Regions from separate parts of the Bacillus sp. PK6-16 genome, predicted to be linked through region 3. Evidence: riboswitches for the same ligand, from Rfam matches in the RefSeq annotation. Region 3 holds a riboswitch; each other region holds the start of a gene.
The links. A riboswitch is a leader RNA that binds a small molecule or an ion and turns the genes downstream of it on or off. The one in region 3 is predicted to bind lysine.
Positions count from the first base shown of each region.

Region 1 (5,250 bases), 1.5 Mb from region 3:
TCAAAATATGATGAATCGCATACTTTAATAAAATACGAGGCCCCACTCTCTAATTCAATTTTATATTTCTCATCGAATGAAAAGCCTTTTGAAATAACAGTCGCTTTTAACATACGAGGCCATTCTAGTATTCTCTCTATCTCCCTAAGCATTTCTTCCACAACGTTCACCTCTATTAATATATGTACAAACTACCTAGCACTTCATGCTCTCGTTTATTTCCACCTTTAAACTCTACTGCAAATGGATATTCGCCATTCTTATTCAAATGTTCTAGTACTAGCCCTTCTCCAATCGGTTCACAAAACTGCACATGAATATTTCCAAACACTACACTTTGACTCTCAGCATTCCATTTTTCATTTTTCACAACTGAACTTGTAGATAGTCCCATTACTTTTTTCCATTTCCGTACTGTTTCTCGAACGTTTTTTACTGCGTAATGAATCGTTTCAATTTGTTGCACTTTGTTTTTATGTTCAGTGATCGTCCTACTGTTACGTAAATCGTTTCTTCTTTCTTCGTCCGTTTCATTCCACTGTATAAAGAAAGGTAATTTCGGTCCGTTCTCTTCTTGCCTAACAAATAACATTTTCCATTCTAAAAGCCGGCCATCTTTTCTCATGCGTTTCCCTTCAAATGGCCCTATCGTATGTAAGCCGTACTTATTAAAGTTAACTGCTAGCTCCTCAATTGCATCTGTTCGGATCGCGATTTGTAGCATTCCTTCTCCATTTTGTAGTTTCACCACTGTTTCTTGTACTAATGGATTTTCTGCTTCTTTCGCTTTTTCTTCATGTTGAACTGCTAAAAATTCTATATATGATAAATCAAAATAACTTAAACTATTCCAAGTACCCCAATTCGTATGCTCTCCGCCTAATACAGTATGAAATCCAAGTTCCTGCATTTGTTTTGCCGCTTCCTCCGGTGTACCATGAACTGCGTGAACAAGATGATCAAATCGTAACATGTCTTTCTCCCCTTTCTCTCCATCCTTTTATTGTATATTTTATTTTTATTTCATTCAATTCAAAAACTTTAAAACCTAGTTGATTTATACGATTAATATGTATTATAATGAAACAAATTTAATTATTGCTGATTGGAAAAACCAAAGGCACTTTTCTCATACGGGAAAAGTGTCTTTTTCATTTATTATTACAGGGGGATTATTTATGCAGAAATTAATTGTCTTTGCTATTATTGGATTTTTCGCTCAACTGATCGATGGAGCACTCGGAATGGCGTATGGGGTAACGTCTACTTCACTATTATTAATGTTTGGTATTGCACCGGCTGTAGCTTCCGCATCGGTTCATTTAGCTGAAGTCGTTACAACTGCAGCTTCTGGCGCATCTCATATCAAATTTGGAAACGTTGATAAATATACAGTTTCCAGGCTTACATTACCTGGGGCAATCGGCGCATTTGTTGGGGCATGTTTTTTAAGTAATTTGCCTGGAGATGTAATCAAACCGTACATTTCCGTATTTTTATTTACTTTAGGGGTTTATATTTTATTACGATTCATCATTCAAAAACAAATTGTCACTTCAAATAAGCGTATGTCTGCAAAACAACTTGTGCCGCTTGGTTTATTCGCTGGATTCGTTGATTCAACTGGTGGCGGTGGTTGGGGGCCGATTACGACACCTGTTCTTCTAGCAAGAGGAAATGAAGCTAGAAAAGTTATTGGATCTGTAGATACGAGTGAATTTCCTGTTTCACTCGCTGCAACAATCGGCTTCTTCATCTCACTTGGCTGGGAACAAGTAAGCTGGGTTTGGGTATTTTCTCTCATGCTCGGTGGTATCGTAGCGGCACCAATCGCGGCATGGCTAGTTCGCATCGTTCCTTCTCATTTACTTGGCGTATTAGTTGGTGGTCTTATTATCTTTACAAACATTCGTACACTGCTTACTACATTTAAAGTGGATCCAACTATTATTTCACTTTCTTACGTTGCAGTTGGTCTTGTCGTTATTATTTCTATTTTCATTGCTGTTCGTAATCATTCCAATCGTCCTAATACGTCAACGGCTGAGTATCCGAATGATCAGAAGCAAATGCTACCATAACTATAAAAAATACCGCTCAATTTAGAGCGGTATTTTTTATTTTTCTATTTTCCAATTAATCATCATTTCTGTAGCATTTACTCTCTTCATATGTAACTTTTCTAAAACACGCATCGAACTATAATTATCTAGAAGTGTCTCTGCAATTATTGTTTCTACCTCACCTGTTTTGAAAGCCCAATCGATTAGTTCTTTTACAGCTTCTGTTGCATAGCCCTGATTCCAATATTTCTCAATGAATCCATAGCCAATTTCTACTGTTTGATCCTCGTTTGGTTTCCCTTTAAACCCAATATCACCTAAAACGCTATCATCTTCTTTTCGAAGAACATACCACGCCCCCCATGGTAATAAAGTTGCATCTTGTTTTACATTCTTTACATGCCCTACAATATGCGGGCCGCTATTGTATCCTTGCTCGTTAGCGACTTGAATCCTCTCTTCTGTACACGGCACTATATAGAGCCTTTCTGTTTCTAATTTCATTTTGATTTCCCCTTTTTGCTTAAACGTTACTCTAATTATAACAAATAATATGACTTTATTATGAATGTCGAATTATATTTTCTGAATTTTCTTTTAATTTAGAGGGTTTTTCAATATTTTTTGCGAAACATTTGTATAACAATTTTTTCTTTGCTTATTGCTACATAATAGTAGGTTCGGGTGGAGTTTTGCAAGCGTTTCCTATACAATAACCGATATTTTTTGACTTTTCCTAACAAAATATCTTGCAATATATTCAGAAAGTCATTACAATTGCCATATATTAAAAATCTTAGCAATATATCAAATCCTCATCAATCCGATGAGGTAGAGGTTGCGACTTTTAAGAGTACGACGGACGAGACACAGAGAATGTCACCGACTCCGTTTGAAAGGAAAAGTTGCCGAAGTTTATATTTCTTCTCTGGAAATATGAGCTGGGGCTGTCTCCGAAAGGAACAGAACTGTCACGTTTACAAAATTACCGTGTAAACGTGGGGTGCTATCTTAACGGAAGGGTATGATGGGGTGGTTATTTGTGAAACGTTCCGCCAAATTCCTTTGGCGGTTTTTTGTATTTTTCTCCCCCGCTCCTTCCTAACCTACAAGAAAAGGAGTGTTGAACATGAATAGCGCAACAAATCAATCTACCTCTAAAACGCAAACTACACAAGGACAAGGTGAATTAAAACGCGGATTAAAATCTCGTCACCTTACGATGATTTCTCTCGGCGGTACAATTGGTACCGGACTATTTCTTGCCAGCGGTGGTGTCATCCATTCAGCTGGACCTGGTGGTGCATTAATTGCATACGCCGCAATTGGAATTATGGTTTACTTTTTAATGACAAGCTTAGCTGAACTCGCAGCTTACATGCCTGTTACTGGATCTTTTAGTACGTACGCAACAAAATTTGTTGATCCATCACTTGGCTTTGCACTTGGATGGAACTATTGGTATAACTGGGCAATTACGATTGCTGCTGAACTAGCTGCTGTAACATTAATTATGAAATTTTGGTTCCCAGATACCCCTTCTCTTATTTGGAGCGGATTATGTTTAGCTATTATTTTCCTTTTAAACTACTTATCTGTTAAAGGGTTTGGTGAATCTGAATATTGGTTCGCACTTATTAAAGTAGTTACGATTATTATCTTTTTAATTGTTGGTTTCATGATGATTTTTGGAATTATGGGCGGCGAAACGGTTGGCTTCAAAAACTTCACTGTTGCAGATGCACCATTTAACGGCGGTATCATGGCAATTATCGGTGTGTTTATGGCAGCTGGTTTCTCATTCCAAGGTACTGAACTATTAGGAGTAGCTGCTGGTGAAACATCTGATCCAGAACGTAATATCCCAAAAGCAATTCGTTCAATCTTTTGGCGTATTCTTTTATTCTATATCCTTGCGATTCTCGTTATCGGTTTATTAATTCCTTATACAACTGAAAGTCTTGCTGCAAGTGATGTAACAGTAAGTCCATTTACACTTATTTTCGAAAAAGCGGGCGTTGCCTTTGCTGCTTCTGTTATGAACGCTGTTATTTTAACGGCAGTACTATCTGCTGGTAACTCTGGTATGTATGCATCAACTCGTATGCTTTGGGATTTAGCTCGCCAAGGGAAGGCACCAAAGTTTCTTGGTAAATTAGATAGCCGCGGTGTACCTGTTAACGCATTAATCGTAACATCGATTGTCGGTAGTATTGCTTTCATTGCTTCTTTATTCGGTGACGGTGTTGTATACATTTGGTTATTAAATGCATCAGGAATGTCTGGCTTTATCGCTTGGGTCGGCATTGCAATTAGTCATTACCGTTTCCGTAAAGCGTATATCGCACAAGGAAAAGATTTAAATGACTTACCATATAGAGCAAAATGGTTCCCCTTCGGTCCAATCTTTGCATTTACACTTTGTATCATCGTAATTTTAGGACAAAACTACGGGGCATTTATGGGTGAGTCAATCGACTGGAACGGTGTACTCGTTTCTTACATCGGTTTACCACTCTTCTTAGTACTATGGTTAGGTTATAAATTTACGAAAAAAACAAAAGTGATTCCACTTGATAAATGTGAACTAAAATAAAGTGAAACGAGCAAACAAATTTGTTTGCTCGTTTTTTGTTGCAAACCTCTTTACTTCCCTATTGCTCCTGTTTTTGCAATAATAAAGGAAATATAAATAAAGGTTGGGATACAATGAACATTCGCATTACTGATGAAGCAAAAGCAGCTATACATAGATTAGAACTTGAAGATAAAAAGATCGTTCGCATTAGAGGAACAATGACGAACTCTTGTAGTATTTTCGTTGATGTCGATTTAATTTGGGATACATATAACGCAGATGATGTTGTATATGAAGATGCAGAGCTTATCGTACAAATGGATTCATTCACGAAAGACTACACTGGTGATACGGTGAAACTTGATTATAAGACGACAGGTTTTAGTATTACGACTCCGAGTGAGACTTTGGTTTATGGATTGTCGATTAAAAAATAAAAATTGTTTTCATTTGACCACCGAGGTGAAAAAATGGGTAAATATGTTCCGTTAAAATTTTTATTTAATGAAGAATTAGCAGAAAAAATAGCTGATTCTATTTGTAAACACGATCCTTATTTCTCTAAAAACATCTTTGTAGATTCTGTAGCTTGTAAAGTTGAAAATTTAG
Region 1 covers NZ_CP096511.1:2,376,837-2,382,086, reverse strand. The annotation lists gene M1D66_RS12180 (aminoglycoside phosphotransferase family protein) at 1-161, opposite strand, end outside; gene M1D66_RS12175 (VOC family protein) at 176-973, opposite strand; gene M1D66_RS12170 (sulfite exporter TauE/SafE family protein) at 1,071-2,081, shown strand; gene M1D66_RS12165 (GNAT family N-acetyltransferase) at 2,118-2,567, opposite strand; lysine riboswitch at 2,888-3,080, shown strand; gene M1D66_RS12160 (amino acid permease) at 3,193-4,659, shown strand; gene M1D66_RS12155 (iron-sulfur cluster biosynthesis family protein) at 4,773-5,078, shown strand; gene M1D66_RS12150 (DNA alkylation repair protein) at 5,112-5,250, shown strand, end outside.
Region 1: another riboswitch for lysine. It lies ahead of M1D66_RS12160 (amino acid permease); the one in region 3 lies ahead of lysA (diaminopimelate decarboxylase).

Region 2 (5,250 bases), 320 kb from region 3:
AGAATCTTTGCACTGATAGCATTAAATTTTGCTCTCCAAACGTAAAATCCATACCCATAAATTGCACATAAATATAGGAACACTGCAAAAAATTCAAATATTCTTGAGTATGTAATTCCTATTGCAACTGTCATAGGTGAAATCATGATGATAAACATAATAGCATCATACACTTTACTTCTCTTTTCTCTTTTTCTCCCTATTAAACCAGCTGATAATGGCAATAGAAACGCCGAATAATGAAAATGTGCAGCTGTGAGTAAAACAATGTCAGAGCTAAAATGCATAATTGAAAGTTTTGCTACTGAAGCAGAAAACCAAAAACCACCTAAAAACAAATAAATAAACGCACTATCTATGGCGATCTCTTCTAACGGCTTCCATCCTCTTTCTAGCAATCTACTTACACCAAATAACGCAACAATTCCTGTATATACAAACCAAACTAGCGCAAATACATATTGATTTGTGACGAAAGCTAGCATTGCACAAATTGCTGCGATTGGATATAAAAATGATACGGATTTATAAAATAATAATTGCGATCCATCTCTTTTTCTTTTATCAATAATACAAAGTGACATTGGTATAAATAATAAAACAGATAATAATATAATTGCTTCAACAGGATTTATATTTGACCACTCACATATTAGAAAAATAACATAACAAGCAAGCCCAAATATTATATTTTTCATATCGTTTATTCCCTTTCCACAAATGTTCCCTTATATGAAAAAAGCGAACCAATTAACGGGTTTCGTACTTGTACATGAATTCGAAAACACTGAAGTGTTTCATCATAACTTTCAACAATTTTTGCCTCACCATACAAAAATTTTGGTAACGGCATTTTTCTTCCAAACATATAAAACCATTGTTTCTTTGAAGAAATATGCATTGCCCCTAACTCATCGATATGAAAATGCAGTGTAGAAACGAGTAAATGTGGTTCACCAAAATAATCTACAATTTCATTTTCGTTTTCATCCAATTGCATAACTGCATTAAAATATCTTTTCTTATTATGGAAATAAAAAGTACGGTTCCACCTTACTAATTCTCGTCCATATTCATCTCGCTCAGCTATGTTTTGTATCGTAAATGGAATTTCCTCTCCTCGTTCCGAGAAAAACATTCGAAACTTCGATGTAATGTTCAATATAAATTTCACGAAAAAAGAGCCACCGTAAATTTCATCCATCTTTCCTTCCCCTGTAAAACTATTCTCTTCTGTAATCGCATAACGCTTCTGCAATTCAGGATGAAGATTTTTATAGGTATCCCCTAATAATCGTTCATACATATTAGCCATACACTTATCCCTTTCTCGCCCTCTTGCAATTTTTCGCGCTTGGTAAATCGAAACTATTTATATAACCGACAATTGATAACCCCATTAGAAGAACATTTAATGTAATCGGATTAAACGCCCCTGTAAAGCTTGCAATATTCGTAAATCCTGCTGCTAACGTTAAAACTAGTAATACAATAATATGCAGTATAAATAATTTTCGTTTTATTATTGGCCACAGCCATACGACACCGAAAATTATTTCTAACATCCCAATTATTTTAAGTATACATATACTACTTTCATTTGAACCGATTAATACAGAAAGCATCTTTACTTCTTCTAAATGAGTAAACAGTAGTTTTGGCACTATCCCTTGATATATCCATACAAAAGCAAATAAAAAACATACGAGCCAATACGTCATTGTTCTTCTAATTAGTAACCTAGGATGAAGCCCCTTTTCTAACCATAATTTTAAAGCATCAAAACTCCAAGCAGTCGCCCAACCTAATAACGGCCGAAATATATAGCAATCTATTACATTCCCTACACGACCAAATCTTGTATCATAATCATATTGTGTCTCAAAATGGATGTATTCTTTATTTGGCGTATACTTCCAATAACCACGTCCTATTTGAATAAGAGATAATGTATTATCCGTCCAAAATTTTAAAGAAGAAATTCTTTCACCAGTTTCTTTTCTTATTTCACCTATTGATTCCCCTTCTCCAGCTATTTCAAGCCCAAATCCAATCTTTGTTTTATACAAAAACTTCTGTGGTTCTCCTTCTTTTTTCTCTAAATACGAAATTTCAGTAAAGCGAGCATCCCACTCTGTATGTATATGTGGTTCTTGCGTATATTCCCATAATTTTTCCATCGTCGTGTTCATTTTTGTCGCAACATAAATAGGCTGTTTCCTTTTCATTCTCCCCACCTCCTATGCACTATAAGTTTAATGTACATGCAATGAATTTATTTTGCTACATTTTTCACAAACTTCCCCAAAAAAAGAAAGAATTTTTAAAATATATATAAAACACTTGATTCCCCGAAAAATTTAAATTATTATAAAACAAATGTTACCAACAACTTCATAAATCAAACACTCTCGCCTAAAACGTGAGATAGAGGTTGCGATACTTATGAGTATTCTAATGGAGACACAGAGATGTCTATGAAGTTAGATAAAAGGAAGTATTGCCGAAATTGATAAATTTCTCTGCATTTATCAATTGGGGCTGTTTTCGAATAGAAACAGAACTGTCATATGTACAAACGTGTACGTATGAAGAGCTATCTACAAAAAAGAGATATCATTTTTTATGATATTCCTTTTTTGGCGGTTTTTTTATTAGCTCCGTTTTCTGTTTCCCTTTTCCTGTAACAGCACCATCCTCACTTATTTGAGATGGTGTTTTTTGTTTGTCTTTCTGGTAACTACAGGAGTATTGGGATTTATATATTTCCTAATCTATTCTTAAAAATAGACGAAAGAAGGAATCTGTAATGGAAACAATTGTTCAAAAATTCGGTGGCACTTCTGTCGGAAGCGTCGAACGCATTCAACATGTAGCAAATTTAATTATTGAAGAATATGAACGAGGTCATAGCATTGTCTCTGTCGTTTCAGCAATGGGAAAAAGCACAGATGAACTTGTCGCACTCGCTAACGCTATCACAGAAAATCCAAGTAAACGTGAAATGGATATGCTTCTATCTACAGGAGAACAAGTAACTATTTCATTATTAACAATGGCACTGCAAGCAAAAGGCTATCATGCAATTTCATTAACAGGGTGGCAAGCAGGTATTACGACAGAATCTGTACATAGTAGCGCACGGATTACTGACATTCATACAGATCGTATTCAATCTTATCTTGCTGAAGGTACGATTGTTATCGTAGCTGGTTTCCAAGGTATAAGTGTAGAAAATGAAATTACAACGCTTGGCCGTGGTGGCTCTGATACGACCGCTGTCGCACTAGCCGCTGCACTTAAAGCAAAAAAATGTGATATTTATACGGATGTTACAGGCGTATATACGACGGACCCACGAGTTGTAAAAGATGCTTACAAATTAGACGAAATTTCTTATGACGAAATGTTAGAGCTTGCTAATCTCGGTGCTGGCGTATTACACCCACGCGCCGTTGAGTTTGCTAAAAATCATAACGTAGTTTTAGAAGTTCGCTCAAGTATGGAACAAGAAAACGGAACAATTGTAAAAGGAGAATGTAACATGGAACAACAATCAATCGTTAAAGGTATTGCATTTGAGGATAATATTACACGTGTCACAATTAAAGGACTAGAACAAGGCTCGCTTTCAACAGTTTTCTCTACATTAGCATCAGCACACATTAATGTAGATATCATCATTCAAAGTATTACAAATGAAGGAACTGTACATCTCTCCTTCTCCATTCACTCGAATGATTTAAGAGAAACTTTAAAAGTTTTGGAACAAAATCAAGAAACTCTTCACTATGAATCTGTAGAACATGAAAACCACTTAGCAAAAGTATCAATCGTAGGATCTGGCATGGTATCTAACCCAGGTGTCGCTGCAAATATGTTCACTACTTTAAAAGAAGAAGATATTCATATTAAAATGGTAAGTACATCAGAAATTAAAGTGTCTGTCGTTATTGACCGCCTTCATTTAGTAACAGGCGTTGAGGCGCTGCATCAATCATTTATGGCGAAAATTGAGCCTTTCGTGCAAATGAGCTAATTTGATATGTTTAGTAACGCTTATAAAAAAATCATATTAATCTACTTCCTTCCTATTAAATAAAAAGCTATTCGTTAACAAGATGCTATATGACATATTAAAAGCACCTTGTCACATTTTCCTATACTGTGACAAGGTGCTTTTGACTGAAAGGAATTTGTAACTACTTAGTAGTATAATTATGAGGATGATTAAATAATGAACTTTTATACATAAGGAGATAAGACTATGGCAAAAAACAAATTACTACGAATGGACAATGTCAGCATCGTTGTAGAATCTCTTGATAACGCAATCTCTTTCTTTGAGGAGATTGGCTTGAATCTCGAAGGTCGAGCCAATGTCGAAGGTGAATGGGCTGGTCGCGTAACTGGACTCGGTTCTCAGTGCGTAGAGATCGCTATGATGGTCACTCCAGATGGCCACAACCGAATTGAACTTTCGCGATTTCTCACCCCTCCTACTATAGCAGATCACCGAAAAGCTCCGGTAAACGCCCTCGGTTATCTACGCGTCATGTTCACCGTTCAAAATATTGACGAAATGGTATCAAGACTCACTAAGCATGGTGCAGAGCTCGTTGGCGAAGTAGTTCAGTACGAGAACTCGTATCGTCTCTGCTACATTCGTGGAGTCGAAGGAATTTTAATCGGTTTAGCGGAAGAACTCGGTAATAAATAAGCAAGTGAAGTTTTATAAAAAAGAGGGAATAGCTCTATATTTAAGCTATTCCCTTACTTCTATTAAAACAGATGAATGTTTTCTTTCTTGCAAGCTTCACGTAAATCGTCAGGCCATACAGAAGATTGAACTTCACCGATATGTGCTTTACGTAAGAAGTACATGCACATTCTTGATTGTCCAATGCCACCGCCGATTGTTAATGGTAGTACGTCTTCTAGTATACCTTTATGGAAATCATACTCACGTTTGAAGTCTTCACCAGTTTTCGTTAACTGCTCATCAAGTGATTTACTATCAACACGAATTCCCATTGATGATAACTCAAATGAAGATTGTAGTACTGGGTGCCAGAATAAAATGTCACCGTTTAATTTCCAATCGTCATAATCAGCTGCGCGTCCGTCATGCTTTTCACCTGAACGAAGTGCATCACCAATTCCGATAATGAAGACTGCACCGTGTTCTTTTGCAATTGCATGTTCACGATCTTTCGGTGTTAATTCTGGATATTTATCTTCTAATTCTTG
Region 2 covers NZ_CP096511.1:3,553,081-3,558,330, forward strand. The annotation lists gene M1D66_RS18085 (YndJ family protein) at 1-698, opposite strand, end outside; gene M1D66_RS18090 (DUF4166 domain-containing protein) at 704-1,315, opposite strand; gene M1D66_RS18095 (DoxX-like family protein) at 1,320-2,228, opposite strand; lysine riboswitch at 2,421-2,607, shown strand; gene M1D66_RS18100 (aspartate kinase) at 2,810-4,039, shown strand; gene M1D66_RS18105 (VOC family protein) at 4,268-4,720, shown strand; gene asnA (aspartate--ammonia ligase) at 4,783-5,250, opposite strand, start outside.
Region 2: another riboswitch for lysine. It lies ahead of M1D66_RS18100 (aspartate kinase); the one in region 3 lies ahead of lysA (diaminopimelate decarboxylase).

Region 3 (5,250 bases):
ATCCTAGTTTTCCGATATATTTTAATTATTTTATTTTATAAAAAAGGAATTGCCCATTCGAACAACTCCTTTTCCTATTTAGACAAGCTCTTTAATACGTATGCGATCGTTCCCAATAATATTTTCATATGTTTCGCGTTCCACAACTACTTGCGATGTTCCGCCTTTTGCAAAGACAACGGCTGGTCTTCGAATCCGATTGTAATTATTCGCCATCGAGTACCCGTATGCTCCTGTACAGGAAACTGCTAGTAAATCAGAAGCAGCGACTTTCGGTAAATGAATATCCCAAATCAACATGTCTCCACTCTCACAGCATTTCCCAGCAATCGAAACGAGTTCCTCATTCTCATCATTCCCTCGATTCGCTAACATCGCTTCATAACGCGCACTATATAAAGCAGGTCTTAAATTATCTGTCATTCCACCATCGACTGATACATATTTCCGAATACCAGGAATATCTTTCACAGATCCAACTGTATAAATTGTTGTCCCAGCATCACCTACAATGCTACGGCCTGGCTCAATCCATATTTCTGGCAATGGATATTCACATACAGTAAATTGTTCTCTCACTGCACTTGTTACAGCTCGCACATATGCCTCAAGAGTTAATGGTGTATCTGACTCCGTGTAACGTATTCCAAATCCCCCGCCTACATTTAACACTTTTACTACATAGTTTGTTTGCTCTCTCACTTCTTCTAAAAATTGGCGAAGAACTTCAATTGCTCGAACAAAACCAGCTGTTTCAAATATTTGCGACCCAATATGTGAATGGATCCCTAGCACATTATAATTTGATTTTTGTAAAGCAAATCCAATTGCCTGCATCGCTTGACCGTTTGAAACACCAAATCCAAATTTCGAATCATCTTGACCTGTTGTAATATATTCATGTGTGTGCGCCTCTACTCCAGGCGTTACACGAATTAATATGTTCACAAATTTCCCATGTTGCATCGCTAAATCGTGTAAAACTTCTAATTCAAAGAAATTATCTACAACAAAACAACCGATATTCGCCTGAAGAGCCATCACTATTTCTTCTTCTGTTTTATTATTTCCATGAAAATGAATACGTGATGCCGGAAATCCTGCTTGGAGCGCAGTATATAATTCTCCCCCAGAAACAACGTCTAATGACATACTCTCTTCACGAGCTACTCGGCACATCTCCATGCACAAGAACGCCTTGCTTGCATATGCTACTTGATAAGAGAAACCACTTTCTTTAAAAGCACGATGAAATGCTCGGCATTTTCCTCGAATAGACTCTTCATCGTATACATAAAGTGGTGTTCCGTATTGCTTTGCTAGCTGCGTCGTATCGCACCCTCCAATTTCTAAGTGTCCTTGCCCATTAATTCGGCTTGTGCCGTGTAAATACATTTAAATTCCTCCCTTATTTCCTCTAAAACTCATAACCCCAATCTTCTATTCATTGCAGCACGCTTTTAGATAGACAAAAAACGCGCGGAACAATGTTCACACGCGTTTCTTATTAGGAAAAATATATATTGAAAAAATAAACGAGTTGTTATCTCCTCAAAATAAGAAACCGCATCAACATCTCCAAATAGCTCTCCATAAAATAAATCTTATGACAGTACTACATTTATTCAATGCAGTCCCAATATATGAATAAGATGGTTATTCTTATATTTCGGCAATAGTCCCTTTCAACCTATGATCACAGATTCCATTAAATCTCCCATAGCTTACTCTTTCCTATCGCGGCCTCTACCTTTGAGAGTAGATGAGGTAAGTCTATTTAATTTTCAAACATCTAATTGTTGCTATTAACAATACCAAAGGACCATTTTATTTGTCAAACAATTTTTTATATTGTTTTTTTACAGTTTAGTTTCGTATCATTTGGTAAGCGCTTTACTGAAATCTTTGTCACTTCCCATTCGCCTTCTTCGTTATTAAATGTAATCGTTACCTTCTCAAATGGTGGAGCAATTTTCCCAGCAACACGTTCATACTTTGTCACTTCAATACTTGCTTGAAATAAATATGTACCGCTATACACTTTTTTTAAACTAATAATTTTAGGACATTGATAAGGTTTCAAACTTCCATATTGTTTTTCAATTGCTTTATTTATTTTTGGAAATAAAACAGAATAAAGTGCATCTTCCATAAGAGGTGCATCATATTGGGCTACCGACACACTCGGTGAAGTAAAAAGTATAACACTACTGCATGCTATAAAATATAATAATTTTCGCATTATAACCTCCGTATTATCACGCGATTCTTTCTGCGTACGATAATTATCATACATAGAAATTCTGTTTTATTGTCTCCCACCACTCTTTTTCTACTCGATTATTATAAAAAAGCCCACAACCTTCTTTTATTTTCGTATAATGATACTCATAGTATAATAATCATAATAACAAAGGACTGTTCGTATATATAAAATGAGTCGTTAAGCAAACTGACTCACAAGAACTGTCATGCTTTTTTAGGAGAGGAGTATATTATGCTACAACATCTGTTTCCAAAACTGCGATTTGCACTCGTTGCAGTCGTTTTACTATGGATTAAAACATATATTGTGTACAAGCTAGCATTTGATATTAAAATTGATAATTTCTTTGAAGAATTCATGCTTTTTATCAATCCACTAGCTGCGTTACTTTTATTTTTCGGCTTAGCTTTACTTGCATCTAAGCACCGAAACCGAATTATAATTGGAATCAGTTTTATACTGTCATTTATTTTATTTGGAAACGCAATGTTTTATGGGTTCTATAACGATTTCGTTACTTTCCCGGTTTTATTCCAAACAAACAATATGGCTGATTTAGGGACAAGTATAAAAGAACTCTTTACGTACAAAACATTACTTTTATTTGCAGATGCAATTATTTTAATGTTTATTTCACGTAAATTCCCATCATTTGGCGACAAAACACCACTTTCCCGCTCAGAGAAGCGAACTTTCTTTAGCGGTGTAACAGCTTTATTAGCACTACAAATTGTTGTATCAGTTATTTATAAACCACAAATGTTCTCGCGCTCATTTGACCGTCAAACTGTCGTGAAGAATTTAGGTTTATACACATACCATCTATTTGACATTACGCTTCAATCCAAGTCTTCAGCTGAGCGTGTATTTGCAAGTGGGGATGGGTTTTCTGAAATTAAAAACTATACAGACTCAAAAGACAAACAAGTTGATAAAAACTTATTTGGAGCTGCAAAAGGTAAAAATGTAATTTTAATTTCAATGGAATCTACACAAAACTTTGTTATTAATAAAAAAATAAATGGAAAAGAAATTACACCATTTTTAAATGAATTTATTAAGGATAGTTTCTATTTCGATAACTTCTATCATCAAACTGGACAAGGCAAAACTTCTGATGCTGAATTTATCGTTGAAAACTCACTTTATCCGCTAGATCGTGGTTCTGTATTCTTTACTCATGCAACAAATGAATACACAGCGACACCAGAACAATTAAAGAAATACGGATATTCTTCTGCCGTCTTCCATTCAAACGATAAAACGTTTTGGAATCGGGATGTAATGTATCCTGCGCTTGGATATGATCGTTATTTTAATTTAAATGATTACGCAGGAACGGAGCAAATGTCTGTCGGTTGGGGATTAAAAGATAAAGAGTTCTTTGAACAATCTATTCCAAAGTTAAAATCTTTACCGCAACCGTTCTATACAAAATTTATTACATTAACAAATCATTTTCCGTTTCTTCTAAATCCGGAAGATCAATATGTTGATGAATTCAACTCGGAAAGTGGTGTTGTAAACCGCTACTTCCCAACTGTTCGTTACACAGATGAAGCTCTTAAATTATTTATTCAACAATTAAAAGAAGAAGGATTATATGATAATTCCGTTATTGTCATTTATGGTGATCATTACGGTATTTCCGAAAACCATAATGCAGCTATGGCACAGTTCCTAGGAAAAGATACTATTACACCATTCGATTCTATGCAATTACAACGAGTCCCTCTTATTATTCATGTGCCTGGCCAAGAAGGAAAAGTTGTTTCTAAAGTATCCGGTCAAATTGATATTAAGCCAACGCTCCTTCATTTACTTGGTATTAAAACAAATAAATCCGTTGAATTTGGAACTGACTTATTTATTAAAGAGAAAGACCCGCTTATGGTAATGCGTGATGGTAGCTTTGTTTCTGAAGAGTATGTTTATACAAAAAATATGTGCTACAAAAGAAGTACGGGTGAAGAAGCTGACATGACGTTATGTCAGCCGTATATTGAAAAAGCAAAAACAGAATTAAAACTCTCCGATAAATTAATTTATGGAGATTTATTACGCTTCGATCCTAATAATCGATATAAAACCGGAACGATGACAACGAAATTTGAATAGTAAAGGAAGCAACTTTATACAAGTTGCTTCCTCTTTTTATTTTCACTTAATTTTCGAACCATCCTTCTATGAAATCTTTCACAAATTGGTAATTTCTTTCGTATGAGGAATAAATTTATGGTATGATAAAATAAGTAAACTTTCATACACTAATTAAGAATTTATTACAGAAAGCAAGGGATCAGATTTTGTATAGAGCAGCTATTCCAAACTTATTTACGCTCGGAAATTTATATAGCGGATTTTTATCAATCGGCTATGCATCTTTAGGATATTATAAATCAGCTGCTATTTTAGTACTTATCGGGATGATGTTAGATAGTCTTGATGGTCGTGTTGCTCGTTTATTACGTGTTGATTCACAAATGGGAAAAGAGCTCGACTCGCTTGCAGATGTCGTAACATTTGGTGCAGCACCAGCTGTTTTAATGTATTACACATCTTTCTCAAACTACGGAATCATCGGATTATACATAGCGGGATTATTCCCTCTTTTCGGAGCATATCGTTTAGCACGATTTAATGTAACACCATCTTCTACTTCAATGAAATATTTCACTGGAGTACCGATTACAGCAGCGGGAGGGCTTGTTGCTTTCTTAACATTATTTTCACATACCATTCCAAAAATCGTTCTTATTACCGTATTTGTAACGTTCGCATTTTTAATGGTGAGCCGCATTCGTATCCCAAGTTTAAAAGATGTACCAATTCCACGATATAGCATCATTATTACACTATTTTTAGTTGGAATCATTATTACAATGTATCAAACAGGATTTGGAAATTTTTCTGTTTTCTTATTCATTGCCATTCCACTATATATTTTGTACATGTTATCTCAATTCATTAGACAAAGACCGTCT
Region 3 covers NZ_CP096511.1:3,873,114-3,878,363, forward strand. The annotation lists gene lysA (diaminopimelate decarboxylase) at 79-1,395, opposite strand; lysine riboswitch at 1,576-1,757, opposite strand; gene M1D66_RS19795 (DUF3888 domain-containing protein) at 1,847-2,242, opposite strand; gene M1D66_RS19800 (LTA synthase family protein) at 2,498-4,384, shown strand; gene pssA (CDP-diacylglycerol--serine O-phosphatidyltransferase) at 4,573-5,250, shown strand, end outside.

Region 4 (5,250 bases), 560 kb from region 3:
TTTACGAAATGGGCTTTTCCTGCTGCGTTAATGAGTCGAAATGTGTGAACTCCAAAACCTTCCATCATTCGTAAACTACGCGGAATAGCTCGGTCGCTCATTTGCCACATGACCATATGAGTGGACTCAGGATTATGCGCAACAAAGTCCCAAAAGGTATCATGAGCGCTAGCTCCTTGAGGAATATCATTATGTGGTTCTGGTTTAACTGCATGGACAAAATCAGGAAATTTAATAGCATCTTGGATAAAGAATACTGGCATATTATTACCCACTAAATCATAGTTTCCTTCATCTGTATAAAATTTTGTGGCGAATCCACGTACATCTCTTACTGTGTCGTTGGATCCTTTAGAACCTTGAACGGTTGAGAACCGTACAAATACAGGTGTTTTCTTTGAAGGATTAGTAAGGAAATCTGCTTTTGTATAGGCTTCTAACGATTCATAAAGCTGAAAATAACCATGTACGCCAACTCCGCGCGCATGAACAATTCTTTCAGGAATTCGTTCATGATCAAAGTGGGTCATTTTCTCGCGAAAGTGGAAATCCTCCATTAAGGTTGGGCCTCTTAAGCCCATCTTTAAAGAAAATTCATCCTCGGCTATTTTTACTCCTTGGTTTGTTGTTAAAGCATGTTTGCGTTGATTATCCGTAACATGGTGCTTCAATTGCTCCATTTTTTTATTCACAATATAGGCCCCTCCTTTACTTTGTTAATTTAATAGATACCCTTTTTATTAGGACGTAAACATGTATTATGATTTTTGTATGTAAAAATCATAATTAAACCCTAAAACATCAAGGGGAAGAAAGGGGGTTTGTATAGCACTCTATGTTTAAGAAAAACAGGAGTAACATACCTAAAGTTTTTAATTAAGTATGAACGATAGGTTTAACATTAAAAAATAAAAAAGCCAAGGAGAAAATTTATTTGCTCCTTGGCTTTTAAGATAATTCTTTTCGTTAAAATGCGGAAATTCTTTGCTTCGTTTTTGGTACAATAATAAATTTGATCCAGAGTAACCCGACAATCATAATGATAAGGCTATGTAAAAATTGACCTGTAGCAATGAGTATAACAATTGAAAATACAATGAGTTGAATACTTAGCAATATAAAGATTAAGCTAAGAAATTGCTTCATCCTTTCTTCAGTATGGGTTGGATATAATGCTACAATAATATTTCCCGAAAAATATTTCCACAGAGAGCGAAGTTGCATAGAAATCATATATAGGACGATATAAGCGATAGCACCTTTTACGTATATATTTGGTATGAAATATAAGGCGAAAGCACCGATCAATCCTAAGCGAATATATATACCGAAATAATCATTTCCACGTAAAAATGCTAATGTATGTAAGTAGAAGAAAGTTGCTCGTTTTTTATGTAATAAAGGTTCAATCCAATTTGTAAGCCATTTTCTTTTATTTACTTGTTTATTCAGTTGCGGAACATCTGTGAAAATGCTAGCAAATTGATAAAAACGAACGTTCATTTTTTCTTCTTGCTTGATTATGTAATCCCACGGTATTCGTTTTGTAGGCTGTTTTTTCGTATATAGAAGTAGGAAAGCAAGTAGTAAGAGTAGTCCGCCCAATATGAGAACATTTGCGGAATAAAACAGCATGTAAATGATTAGGGCGTTACAAGTAATACGAATGATTAGCCATATATTTTTTTCGTGACTATCACGCCACATCCAATGTATGTACATGTTCCAGGCTTTCGTAATCATTAACACGATAAAGATTGTACATAAAAAAGGTACAGTTAATTGCAATGATTGCATAGCAAGTGGAACGAGAATAAGGAACGTAAATAACAATGGGAAAAGCTGAATGATGTAATTGTATAGAAGAGATTTTTTGAAATAAGATGTTAATTTCTCTTCTAGTGCTAGTAAATAGACAGCATCAGGTTTTTGAATAAATGTACGGATAGGGCATCTCGTTATAATGAATGTAAGTACAATCGTTATAATTATTAAAGATATTCCTTTAGAAGGAGATGCTTTTAGAAACTGAGCATAATAATATGCACCAACGCATGAAATAAAGATAAAGCTATATAGTAAACCGTTAATCATACGTGCAAAGTATGTAATGATATTTTGAATATGTTGTTGGAAGCGACTGCTCCATAGCGATTCGATTGACATGTTTTTCACCTCTTTGTTCTATTATATATGTTTTACAAAAGAAAAAACGAGCAAATTGCGTTATGCAACTTGCCCGTTTTTCTTTTCGTTATTTTTTTTCTGATCACGATTCATTAATGGATAGAAAGCAAATCCGATTACGAATAAACCAATTCCGAGAAGGAACGTTTTTATATCGGATGCGCCCGTTTTAATAACCCATAGTGCGTAGCAAAGTGCGATAACTGCGACTATGCCATCTGTAATTCTTGCCCGCATTTCATTTTTATATGTTTCACCAGTTGCGACTAGTTTTAACTGGAAGATTGGTGAAACGAGATATGGAATGAGGTAGGCCAGTGTTGATACGGTAATAACGAATGTATAAGCTTCCGCAATGGTTCCTGATAATGTTGAGAATAGGAATACTTGCGACATAATGTTTGTTAATCGTAATGAGTAAATTGGACTTCCTTTTTTATTTGTTTTTGTGAAGAAGGAAGGGAAGAAACCTTCTTTTGCTGCTTGATAAGGTACTTCTGAGCTTAATAAAATCCAGCCTAAGATAGAACCGAACAGGGAAGTAAGAGCAAGTAATGCCATCAGTTTCCCGCCGCCGTGACCCATTGCAGCGTTTAGTGCATCTGCTAATGGACGTTCAGAAGCTTGTAATTTATCAACGTGAAGTACACCCATTGTTAAAATTGTGATTCCTAAGTAGATGGCAACTGTAATAAGTAATCCCGCAACTGTTGCGCGTTTTACCGTTTTTGGAGAAACAGCACGGTTTGATAAAAGAACGGCTGATTCAATTCCGATAAACGCCCAAAGTGTTGTAAGAGCAGCTAAATTCACTTGTGAAAGAAGACCGTGTGATGCCCCTGATTTATCAATCATCGGTGTGTACCATTGTCCAAATTTAGAAGCTTCGAATGCAAATAACGTAACGACGATGAATAAAAGGAATCCAGTTACTTTCGTTGTTGTTGCTAAGAAGTTTAGTTTTCCAGCTCCGCTTACACCGTTTGTTAATATAATATGAGTTCCCCAAAGTAAGATGGAACAAATCGTAAATGTAATTAGTTTTCCGACTTCTACGTTAAACGAACCGATTGAAAATAGTAGTCGCGTATCTTTCATAATTGGGAAGAAGAGTGATAAATATCCCGCAAATGATGTAATGATGGCAACGTTACTTGCCCAGTTTGCAACCCAATATCCCCATACCATACTGAAGCCAGCCATTTTTTTCTTTTTTGGTGTTGAGAATAAAGCATATGCATGACTTTGTGGCCCTGTCGTTAAATCAGGACGACGAATTGCTAAATTACCGAAAACAAGAGCTAGCATTAAAACACCAAACCCTGTAGTTAACCAAGCTAAAGTGACACCGAGTGGGCTTGCTGTTTGTGCCAACGTACTTGGCACCATGAAAATACCAGCGCCAACCATGTTACCGACAACGAAAGCTGTTAGTACCCAAAAGCCCCATTTTTTTTGTTGCATAGAAAATACCTCCAAAGTTAGTATAACCAAGTCAAGCGAGGAGATATGTATGTCTTCCTGAGTCAGGAAGAGAAGTCCCAAACAAAACAAAAAAAGCACGTAATTTGCCGCTACATGCTTTCTATCTTATAAGAAACCCACGACATACCTCTCGATAGCTCTCCACAAACGAAACGTTTGTGACAGTTCTGCACTTATTAAATGCAGACCCAGCAAGCGTGCATGGTGGACACGACTTACTTCGGCAACCATTCCTTTCTCATTCCTTCATCAATGCCACTACATCTCCTGAAATGATACTCTTAATGATTGCAACCTCTACCTCACCGAGATACGAATGAGGATTTAAATATTAAATTAACGTCTTTAAGAGTAACAAATGTATTTTTATACGTCAATGGATATAGTAATAATCAGATTATAGAGAAGAGTTTGTGATTAAAAGTAAGAGGGATTGTTATGTGATATTTGAATTTTCGTAATATAATACATGTTATTAGCGCTAGATGATTGAAAAGGGGATGAAGTAAATGTCTGTATGTCATAAACATTCAGTAATAGGTGTGCTAGATTCGGGAGTTGGAGGATTAACAGTTGCGAGCGAAATTATAAGACAATTGCCTAAAGAAAGCATTTATTATATTGGTGATAATAAGCGTTGCCCGTATGGGCCAAGAAGTGTAGAGGAGGTGCAATCTTTCGTATTTGAAATGGTTGAGTTCCTCAAACAGTTTCCATTAAAAGCGCTAGTCGTAGCATGTAATACTGCTGCAGCTGCTGCATTGACTGCGCTGCAAGAAGCACTTTCCATTCCAGTTATTGGCGTTATACATCCAGGAGCAAGAGCGGCAATTAAAGTGACAAAGAAAGGAGGAATCGGGGTAATTGGAACTGTAGGTACAATAAAATCTAATATGTATGAAAAAGCATTACACGAGCTGGATACATATTTGGAAGTGCATAGCTATGCTTGCCCGACTTTAGCCACAGTTGTAGAAAATCAATTAGAAGATACAGCATATGTCACGCAGCAAGTGAAACAAGCTTTACTTCCATTAACGAAAGAAGATATAGATACGTTAATTCTTGGGTGTACGCATTATCCACTTTTAGAGTCTTATATAAAAAAGGAACTAGGAGAAGACATAAAGATTATTAGTTCGGCAGAAGAAACAGCGATAGAGCTAAGTACCATTTTACAGCACAAAGGAATTTTGTCTGACAATCTGAATCCGAAGCATCGTTTTTTTACGACGGGATCTGTTTTATCATTTGAACATATTGCTGAGCGATGGCTAGGGTATCAAATTTCTGTAGAATGTGTACATTTACCCATGAAAAATGCGTGTATGCATAATTAAGATTTAGTAAATTACGTTTTTAAATAAATCAGGTTCGTTTCATAAGAAGGAAAGAATAAGCTTTTAATTGAAATGATTAAGGTCATTTTAATTAAAGGAGAGGTTTGATTATGGAATTATCAAGATCTCAATTATTTGCTTTAGAGTATATTTCAAAATATGCAGAGAACGAAAAACGTGAGGCTAAAGCAACGATTAATCATATACTTAAAATGTCTAATATTACAGATGAAATATT
Region 4 covers NZ_CP096511.1:4,438,088-4,443,337, reverse strand. The annotation lists gene M1D66_RS22790 (catalase) at 1-692, opposite strand, end outside; gene M1D66_RS22785 (ABC transporter permease) at 967-2,166, opposite strand; gene M1D66_RS22780 (amino acid permease) at 2,227-3,651, opposite strand; lysine riboswitch at 3,799-3,980, opposite strand; gene racE (glutamate racemase) at 4,182-5,012, shown strand; gene M1D66_RS22770 (DUF3626 domain-containing protein) at 5,123-5,250, shown strand, end outside.
Region 4: another riboswitch for lysine. It lies ahead of M1D66_RS22780 (amino acid permease); the one in region 3 lies ahead of lysA (diaminopimelate decarboxylase).